One region of the Streptomyces sp. NPDC033270 genome, then DNA from elsewhere that is predicted to be linked to it. Evidence: riboswitches for the same ligand, from Rfam matches in the RefSeq annotation. Region 1 holds a riboswitch; each other region holds the start of a gene.

The links. A riboswitch is a leader RNA that binds a small molecule or an ion and turns the genes downstream of it on or off. The one in region 1 is predicted to bind S-adenosylmethionine.
Region 2: it holds a riboswitch for S-adenosylmethionine, as region 1 does, so the genes downstream of both, ACZ5XZ_RS37475 (aminotransferase class V-fold PLP-dependent enzyme) here and ACZ5XZ_RS02690 (amino acid ABC transporter permease) in region 1, are expected to answer to the same signal.
Region 3: it holds a riboswitch for S-adenosylmethionine, as region 1 does, so the genes downstream of both, thrC (threonine synthase) here and ACZ5XZ_RS02690 (amino acid ABC transporter permease) in region 1, are expected to answer to the same signal.

Annotation. Positions count from the first base shown of each region.
Region 1 is NZ_JBVIRA010000001.1:576,544-579,808, forward strand. Features, by position in the region: gene ACZ5XZ_RS02685 (PIG-L family deacetylase) at 1-480, opposite strand, end outside; SAM riboswitch class IV at 799-907, shown strand; gene ACZ5XZ_RS02690 (amino acid ABC transporter permease) at 1,259-2,401, shown strand; gene ACZ5XZ_RS02695 (amino acid ABC transporter ATP-binding protein) at 2,398-3,249, shown strand.
Region 2 is NZ_JBVIRA010000046.1:6,655-9,919, reverse strand. Features, by position in the region: gene ACZ5XZ_RS37475 (aminotransferase class V-fold PLP-dependent enzyme) at 1-1,138, opposite strand, end outside; SAM riboswitch class IV at 1,319-1,436, opposite strand; gene trpD (anthranilate phosphoribosyltransferase) at 1,528-2,592, opposite strand; gene qcrB (cytochrome bc1 complex cytochrome b subunit) at 2,732-3,265, opposite strand, start outside.
Region 3 is NZ_JBVIRA010000007.1:170,819-174,083, reverse strand. Features, by position in the region: gene ACZ5XZ_RS13505 (MoaD/ThiS family protein) at 1-116, opposite strand, end outside; gene thrC (threonine synthase) at 170-1,462, opposite strand; SAM riboswitch class I at 1,480-1,629, opposite strand; gene ACZ5XZ_RS13495 (glucosyl-3-phosphoglycerate synthase) at 1,828-2,784, shown strand; gene ACZ5XZ_RS13490 (alpha,alpha-trehalose-phosphate synthase (UDP-forming)) at 2,833-3,265, shown strand, end outside.

The DNA.
Region 1 (3,265 bases):
CCGGACCAGCCGCGAGAGGGTGTCCCTCGGCGGCTGCGGTGCTCGGTTCCAGATGGTCGTCGTCAGCGGGGCGGACAGTGTGTACCAGAAGTCCGGCTTGTCGAGGTAGAAGACATTGCGGATACCGGCCCGCCCGACGGCCTTGCGTTCCTCGTCCTCACGGATCATGCCGAGATCGGCGCCCTCCTGGTCGCCGGAGGCGTTCCCGCCGCCCTCGCCGCGGGTGATGGTCACCACGCCGGTGCTCAGCCCCGGGTTCTCCCCCCACTGCCCGAACGTGGCCAGGGACTGGAACTCGTCATCCGGATGGGCTCCGATGAACAGCACATCGGTGTGCGCCGGATCCGCCTTCGTGGAAGAAGAGGCCCGTGTCTCCGGCCCGCTCCCTGTCGCACACGCAGCCACGGTGAGCGCGCTACCGACCAGGCCGAGTGCACAGAACGCGGCCGGCAGGGCACGTCGAGGCTGCGATCCCGTCAAGAGCCCGTCCTTCTCTTTGGAGACGCACGATGACAGACGTGTGACGTGCGCAGTGAGGATCAGTGACAGGGGCAGCCTGCCCCGAACAGCAGGAACGGCTTCCTCCCGTCACCCAAACAGGGGCGAGCCGAGCCGCTGCTTCGGCAAGGGGAGGGAGAGCGAACCTGCTTGACGGGGTGTGACATGACATGTGGGCATGCCGCATGCCGCTGCACCCCGCCAGGGTCTCTCCCGACTCGGTTTTGTCGTTTTGTCGTCCCACGAGTCGGGCAGGCTTTGACAATCATGTCCGAGGTCTGTCTACTTACGCCGTAGATCGGTCATGAGCGTCAGCGACAAGCCCTGGCTTGCTGACCGGCAACCCTCGCACCGCGGTGGGGTGCCCCAGGTGACGACCGGACCGGAAGACCTTCGGTAAGCGCGAGGCCCGCACGGGCCGGAACAGCGATGGTGACGGAATGTACGCAGCTTTCGGGACGGCCGCATGGCGGCGCCGTGGCTGCCTGCTGCTGTGCGCGAACCGGTCGGTCGATCTGCTCCGCGTCAACAGCGCGCTGTGTACCGGCAGCTGAGCTGCACCTGCCGTGCCTTCTGCCACAACTGACGGCTGACGGTTCTCTGCGTCTCTGATGCCCACCGCCGCTGTCGCGGTGTGCGCCTTCTCCCTCCCCAGCCCCCGTTCCGCGCCTTCCTGCGCATCGTCACGAGAGCCCCTCCGGGGCCGCCGTGGCGTTGCCGCATCCGTGGTCCGGGGTGTCCGAATTCGCTGGAGCCCTTCATGAGTGAAACTCCGGGCGCTGCGGTATCCCTTGCCTCAGCGCCTCCTGTCGAGGAGACCCCCGAACCCTCCTCCGCGCCTCGTCCCGTACGCCCTTCCCAGGCCGGACCTTCCCAGGCCGGACCTTCCCAGGCCGGACCTTCCCAGGCCGGACCTTCCCAGGCCGGACCTTCCCAGGCCGGACCTTCCGAAGTCGAACGGCCGGGTGGCGACGACACCGCACCGCGGCCACCGGCGGCACAGCGGGTGCTGCCGCTGCGCAGACCAGGCCGCTGGATCGCCACGGCGATCGTGCTGGTGCTGGTCGCCCAGACAGTCCACGGACTGGTGACCAACCCCTTCTACCAGTGGGACCGCTTCCAGTACTGGTTCCTGCGCCCGACGATCCTCGACGGTCTGCTCATCACCCTCGAGGTGACGGCGTACAGCGCCGTGCTCGGTCTGCTCGGCGGCACCCTGCTCGCCCTCGGCAGGCTCTCCCGGAGCCCGGTGCTGCGGGCGGTCAGCTGGACCTACACATGGCTGTTCCGTTCGGTTCCGCTGATCGTGGTGCTGCTGTTCCTCTACAACTTCAGCGCGCTGTACAAGACGCTGAGCCTCGGGGTTCCGTTCGGTCCCGCCTTCTTCACGTTCGACGAGTCCCGGCTCGCCACCGACATCGTCGTCGCGGTGGTCGGACTCAGCCTGAACGAGGCGGCGTACGCGTCCGAAGTGGTGCGCAGTGGCATCCTCGCGGTCGACCAGGGCCAGCACGAGGCGGCATCGGCACTCGGCCTGCCGAAGGGCTACCAGTTCACGAGGATCGTCTTTCCGCAGGCCCTGCGGTCCATCACCCCGAACTACGTCAATCTGCTGATCAACCTGATCAAGAGCACCTCGCTCGTCTTCTACGTCTCGCTGCTCGATCTGTTCGGCTCGGTGCAGAGCATGGGCAGCACCTACCCCGGTGACATCGTCCCGCTGCTGCTGATCGCCACCGTCTGGTACCTGGTCCTCACGAGTGCCGTCTCCGTCGTCCAGTTCTACGTCGAGCGGTACTTCTCCCGGGGTGCGACGCGCATCCTGCCGCCGACGCCGTTGCAGAAGTTGCGGAGCGGTCTGCGCGATCTGCGGGCCCGAGCTCGGAGGGAGATAGCGATATGACCACCCAGACCACGGAGATCGCCGAGACCACCGAGACCGCCGAGATACGACCGGCCGCCGTCGAGGTCCACGACGTGCACAAGTGGTACGGGGCCCACCGGGTCCTGGACGGCGTCGAGTTGACCGTGCGGCCCGGCGAGGTCACCGTGATCCTCGGGCCGTCGGGGTCCGGCAAGTCCACGCTGCTGCGGGTGATCAACCACCTGGAGAAGCCCGAGGTCGGGTACGTCAGCGTGAACGGTGAGCCGATCGGCGTGCGCCGGCTCGGCGAGCGCGGCAAGACGGGGGTGCCCCCGACGGAAGGCCGGGGGAGGCTCAAGGAGCTGAGCGAGCGGGCCATCCTGGGCCAGCGCAGCCGGATCGGCTTCGTCTTCCAGAACTTCAACCTCTTCCCGCACCTGACCGCGCTGGACAACGTGGCTGCCGCCCCCGTGGCCACCGGGAAGCTGACCAGGCCCGAGGCCCAGGAGCTGGCCCGTGAACTGCTCGGCCGGGTGGGCCTGGCCGACAAGGTCGGTGCCTATCCACGGCAGTTGTCCGGCGGCCAGCAGCAGCGGGTCGCCATCGCACGCGCCCTCGCCCTGCGGCCAGGGGTCATCCTCTTCGACGAACCCACCTCCGCGCTCGACCCCGAACTGGTCGGCGAGGTGCTGGCCGTCATCAAGGACCTGGCCACCAGCGGCACCACCCTGATCATCGTCACCCACGAGATCGGTTTCGCCCGTGAGGTCGCCGACCAGGTCGTCTTCCTCGACGAGGGCCGGATCGTCGAACAGGGCCCGCCCACCGAGGTGCTGGACCACCCGAAGCACGAGCGGACCCGGGACTTCTTGAGCAAGGTGCTCTGACCCCGCCGCTCGCCCC
Region 2 (3,265 bases), on a different contig from region 1:
CGCAGAACAGGCCGTCGCGTACGCCGATGCCGTACTCGGCCGACAGCGCGGCGGCGAAGTGCGAGCTGTTCCAGCCGTCGACGACGAACGAGAGCACGCCCACCCTGGGTGCGTCGTCGCCGAAGAGGGAGAGCACCTTGACCTCGGGCACCTCGGCCAGGCCCTCCCGTACCCGGGCGATCAGCGCCTGCTCGCGGGCGACCAGGGTGTCGAAGCCGGCTTCGGTGAGCGCCTGGCAGGCGGAGGCGATCGCGTAGGCGCCGATGACGTTCGGCGAGCCGGCCTCGTGCCGGGCGGCGGTGGTGTGCCACTCGACGTCCACGCCGCCGTCGGTGCGCCGGGAGACCCTGCGGCTGGCGCCGCCGCCGGCCAGGTACGGCTCGCCGTCCCGCAGCCAGTCCGCGCGGCCGGCCAGCACCCCGGCGCCGAACGGCGCGTACAGCTTGTGGCCGGAGAAGGCGACCCAGTCGACGTCCAGTTCGGCGATGTCGAGGGGGTGGTGCGGGGCGAGCTGGGCGGCGTCCAGCACGATCCGCGCGCCGTGGGCGTGGGCCGCGGCCGCCAGCTCCCGCACCGGCCACAGCTCACCGGTCACATTGGACGCACCGGTCACGCACACCAGCGCCGGCCCGTAGGGCTCGCGCTCGGCGAGCGCCTTCTCCAGGGTGTCCACCGCCTGCTGCGGGGTGCGCGGCGCGTTGAGGTACGTCACCGTGACGTCCGCGCGCTGCTCCCAGGGCAGCAGCGAGGCGTGGTGCTCGGTCTCGAAGACGAACACCCGGGTGTCGGGCGGGAGTACGGAGGCGAGGAGGTTCAGCGAGTCGGTGGTGGCGCGGGTGAAGACCACCTGGTCGTCGGCTCGGCAGCCGAGGAACTCGGCGATGGTCCGGCGGCTGTTCTCGAAGAGGTCGGTGGAGAGCTGGGAGAGGTATCCGGCGCCGCGGTGCACGCTGCCGTAGTACGGGGCGTAGGCGGCCACGTCGTCCCAGACCCGCTGGAGCGCCGGTGCGCTGGCGGCGTAGTCGAGCGCGGCGTAGTCGACCTCGCCACCGGTCACGAGCGGGACCAGGACATCGCGCCCCAGAACCGGCAGCGGGGCACAAACGGAACTGTCGGCGGCAACGGCGGAAACAGACATGGCGAACTCCCGTGAGAGACAAGCGAATTCGCTGCGGGCGGGCGCGTCAGGGTGCGGCACAGCGCACTGCGGGGCGCCGCAGCGTGAAGGGAAAAGGGCTGCGGAAAAGGGGCCGTCGGGCCCTATCGCATTCGCTGGTTCACGGAAGTTCTCCCTCGAGGACCAGGATCCCTGGCGAGGGATCCGCGCTTGCCGCAGACCTCGCTGCCTGCGGCCTGGTCATCACCCGGGGCACCCCGCCACGGACGGAGGGTTGCCGGACAGCGGGCCGGGGCCTGTGTCGCTGTCACTCGTGACCTGCGCAGCATCTTGCCACACGATCAACAACGCGCAAGCCCCGGTCCGTATGACGGACTGGGGCCTGCGTCACACTCTGCGTCACCTGCCGCTCATGCGTTGCTTGCAGCCACCCACCGCTCCAGCGCCCGCCGGGCGGCGCCGGAGTCGATCGAGGCGGCGGCCTTCTCGATGCCCGCGCGGATCTGCTCCGCCAGGGGGGCGTCGCCCGGCTCCAGCGCGACCAGCGCGGCCGCGGAGTTCAGCAGGACCGCGTCGCGTACCGGTCCGGTCTCGCCGTCCAGCAGCCGGCGGGCCACCTCCGCGTTGTAGGAGGCGTCCGCGCCGCGCAGGGCCTCGACGGGGACCAGGTCGATGCCGACGTCCCGCGGGTCGAAGCGCTCCTCGCGCACCGTGCCGTCCCGCACGACCCACACTCGGGAGGTCGCGGTCGTGGTCAGCTCGTCCAGGCCGTCGTCGCCGCGGAAGACCAGCGCCGAGGAGCCGCGCTCGGCGAGCACACCGGCCAGGATCGGCGCCATCCGGGCGTCGGCGACGCCGGTCGCCTGGGCGCGGACCCTCGCGGGGTTGGTCAGCGGGCCCAGCACGTTGAAGGTCGTGCGGATGCCGAGCTGCCCCCGGGCGTTGGCGACGTGCCGCAGCGCGGGGTGGAACTTCACCGCGAAGCAGAAGGTGATGCCCGCTTCCTGCGCGACCTCGGTGACCCGCTGCGGGGTGAGGTCGAGATTGACGCCGAGCTTCTCCAGCACGTCGGAGGCTCCGCTGGCCGAGGACGCCGCGCGGTTGCCGTGCTTGACGACCTTCGCGCCGGTGCCGGCCACCACGATCGAGGACATCGTGGAGATGTTGACGGTCTTGGCGCCGTCGCCGCCGGTGCCGACGATGTCGACGCTGGGGCCGGGGACCTCGATCAGTCGGGCGTGCGCGTACATGGTGCGCACGAGTCCGGAGATCTCGGCGACGGTCTCGCCCTTGGCCCGCAGCGCCACCGCGAAGCCGGCGATCTGGGCGTCGCCGGCCTCGCCCCGCATGATCTTGTCCATCGCCCAGGCGGTGTCGTCGGCGCTGAGGTCACGGCCGTCGAGGAGGGCGTTGAGGATGCCCGGCCAGGTGTGGGCCGCCACGCTGTCGCCGCCTGCCGGGGTCACAACGTTCATGGTCCACGCTCCTGGTGTGTTTCCTGCTTATGACGTCACCTTATCGACCCGCGAGCACGCCGGAGGGCCCCGTCCGATCGCCGGACGGGGCCCTCTGGGTGGCGTACTGCCTACGGTGCGCTACGAGGCGCCGAGGGGATCAGTGGTGGCCGTGGCCGCTGGTGATCTCCTGGTACTCCTCGACCGTGGGCTTGGCGATGACGCTGTCCTCGCCGTAGTAGGACTTCGAGAGCTTGGCGCGCAGCTTCTGCGAGCGCTTGATCTTGCGCTTGACGCCGTTCTCGTCGACCTCCGGGCCCAGTTCGAGCGGCTTGGGCTGCTCGTGCTGCGTCAGGAGGTGCAGCTGCTCCTGGTCGAGCGGCTCGTGGACCTCGATGAACTCACCGTGCGGCAGGCGCTTGATGATGCCGGACTCGCGGCCGTGCAGCACCTTGTCCCTGTCGCGCCGCTGCAGACCCAGGCAGATCCGCTTGGTGGCGATGAAGGCCAGCACCGGTCCGACGAAGAACGCGATCCGGACGAACCAGGTGATGGTGTTGATCGACAGGTGGAAGTGGGTCGCCCACAGGTCGTTGCCACCACCGATCAGCATCACGAAGTACGCGACCAGCCAGGCCACACCGAAGCCGGTGCGGGTCGGGACGTTGCGCGGGCGGTCCAGGATGTGGTGCTC
Region 3 (3,265 bases), on a different contig from region 1:
TGGTTCTTCTCCAGGTCGGCGATCACCTCGGAGAGGGTCGCGCCCTCGGCGGTGACCTCGGCCTCACCACCGGTGTACGTACGGAGGATGGTGGGGATGCGGACCTTGACGCTCATGGGTTCTGCCTTCCGGACAGGGTTGGGGAGTGCGGGTTCGTAGAGCTCGGGACTCAGCCTGCCAGGCCGGCCTCTCGGAACGCGTCCAGGCTCGGGCGGATCGTGGCCGTGGGCCCGGACGTCGGCGCGACGGCGTCAAGCGTCTTGAGGCCGTCACCCGTGTTGAGCACGACGGTGGTCAGGGACGGGTCGAGCACACCGTCCTCGATCAGCTTCCTGGTGACGCCGACGGTCACCCCGCCCGCGGTCTCCGCGAAGATCCCCTCCGTCCGCGCCAGCAGCTTGATCGCGTCCACGACCTGCTCGTCGTCGACGTGCTCCACCGCACCGCCCGTATGGCGCGCGATGTCGAGCACATACGGCCCGTCGGCCGGATTGCCGATCGCCAGCGACTTGGCGATGGTGTTCGGCTTCTGCGGGCGCACGACGTCGTGCCCGGCCTTGAAGGCCGTCGACACCGGCGAGCAGCCCTCCGCCTGGGCACCGAAGATCCGGTACGGCCGGTCCTCGACCAGCCCGAGGGCGATCAGCTCCTTGAGCCCCTTGTCGATCTTCGTCAGCTGCGAGCCGGACGCGACGGGGATGACGATCTGGTCCGGGAGCCGCCAGCCCAGCTGCTCGCAGATCTCGTACGCCAGCGTCTTGGAGCCCTCGCCGTAATAGGGGCGGAGGTTGACGTTGACAAAGCCCCAGCCCTCGCCCAGCGGGTCGCCGATGAGCTCCGAGCAGAAGCGGTTGACGTCGTCGTAGTTGCCCTCGATGCCGACCAGGTCACCGCCGTAGACCGCGGCCATGACGACCTTGCCGGCCTCCAGGTCGTGCGGGATGAACACACAGGACTTGAAGCCCGCGCGGCGCGCCGCGGCGCCGACCGCGCCGGCGAGGTTGCCCGTGGAGGAGCAGGACAGCGTCGTGAAGCCGAAGGCGCGGGCGGCCTCGACGGCGATCGCGACGACCCGGTCCTTGAAGGAGTGCGTCGGGTTGCCGGAGTCGTCCTTGACGTAGAGCGCGCCGGTGACACCCAGCTCGGCGGCGAGCCGGTCGGCCTTGACGAGCTTGGTGCAGCCGGGGTTCAGATTCGGCTTGTCCGCCACATCGGTGGGGACGGGCAGCAGCGGAGCGTAGCGCCAGATGTTGTCCGGACCGGCCTCGATCTGCTTGCGCAGCGCCTCGGGGTCGCCGCTCGGCAGGTCGTAGGCGACTTCGAGCGGCCCGAAACAGGTCGCGCAGGCGAAGAGCGGGCTCAGGTCGAAGCGCTCACCGCACTCGCGGCAGGACAGGGCGACGGCGGGCCCCAGAGCGACGGTGGGGGCGATTTCGGTGACTTCGGTGCTGTACACAGCCATGGAGGCGAGGCCCTTTCTCCTCATCTTCCTCATGGCGCATCTCGCCATGAGACGGATTTGGCACCTTCCCTAGCCGGGAGCCTCGCGCGCGATGATCGCGGCGGAGACCGGCTGGAGGGTTGCCGGGGCTTCAACGGGCCGTATCCCTCTGCCCCTCTGGATGAGCGGTATGGCGCTGGGACGAAACCCAGGCGTTTGTGGCGCGGCGACCCCGACATGCGACGGTCATCCGCGTTGTTCAAGACTGTAACCGAAGGCACTGACCGTTGAGATAGTCGTCCGAACCGCGAGATGGATCACAGAATGGCCCACACTAGGGATCGCCTACCGGTCGCGGCACCGGCGGCCACCGAGGAGTCGTAGACGTGCTGGAAGAGGTGGAGCGCTGGCTGAGCAGCCGCTCCTGGTCCGCCGCGGACCGTCCGCTGGAGCAGTTGCTGGAGGCCAAGCGCCAGACGGGCCGTACGGTCAGCGTCGTGCTGCCCGCGCTCGACGAGGAGGCCACGGTCGGCGCGATCGTGGCCGCGATCCGCGCCGAGCTGATGTGCGACGCCGTCCCCCTGGTCGACGAGCTGGTGGTGCTGGACTCCGGATCCACCGACCGCACCGCCGAGGTCGCCGCCGCGGCCGGCGCCCGGGTCGTCCACCGCGACACCGTCCTGCCCCGGCTGCCCGCGCTGCCCGGCAAGGGCGAGGTCCTGTGGCGCTCCCTCCTGGTCACCACCGGCGACATCATCTGCTTCGTCGACGCCGACCTGCGGGAGTTCTCCGCCACCTTCGTCTCCGGGATCGTCGGCCCCCTGCTGACCGACCCCGACATCCACTTCGTCAAGGCGATGTACGACCGCCCCCTGGAGGCCGGGGGGCACCCGGGCGAGCAGGGCGGACGGGTCACCGAGCTGGTCGCCCGCCCGCTGCTGAACCTCCACTGGCCGCAGCTGGCCGGCTTCGTCCAGCCCCTGGGCGGCGAGTACGCGGCCCGGCGCTCCCTCCTGGAGCGCCTGCCCTTCCCGGTCGGCTACGGCGTCGAGCTCGGCCTGCTCGTCGACGCCCTGCACACCGTCGGCCTCGACGCCCTCGCCCAGGTGGACGTCGGCGTGCGCAAGCACCGCCACCAGGGCGGCCAGGCCCTCGGCCGGATGGCGGCCGCCATCTACCGCACCGCCCAGCTCCGCCTCGCCCGAGGCCACCTGGTGCGCCCCCGGCTCACCCAATTCGACCGCGGCGAGGAGGGCTTCGTGGCGCGCACCACGGACGTGGACACCGAGGAGCGGCCGCCCATGGCCGAAATCCCCGAGTACGCGGCGCGGCGGGCGGCCTGACCCGTGTCCGTACGTTTGCGCGGTTCTGCGGCGGGTTAATGTCGCGACATGGTCTCCGAGCGCAGTGCGGTCCGGGCAGGTGCCGAGGTTCTCGTCGCGTCCAATCGCGGGCCGGTGTCATACGCCGTGGGCGACGACGGGGCGCTGAGCGCCAAGCGGGGCGGGGGCGGGCTGGTGTCCGGGCTGTCGGCCATCGGCCCCGGCACCGACGCGGTGTGGGTGTGCGCGGCGCTCGGTGACGGGGACCGGGAGGCCGTACGCCGGACCGGGGGCGCCCTGGCCCCCGAGGACACCGGCGGACAGCGCGTCCGCATGCTGGACATCCCGTCCCAGGTGCACGCCGACGCCTACAACGGCATCGCGAACTCGGTGCTGTGGTTCGTCCACCACATGCTCTACCAGACGCCGCTGGAGCCGGCCTTCGACGCCGGGTTCCGGCAGCAGTGGGGCGCGTACGAGACGTACAACCGCGCCTTCGCCC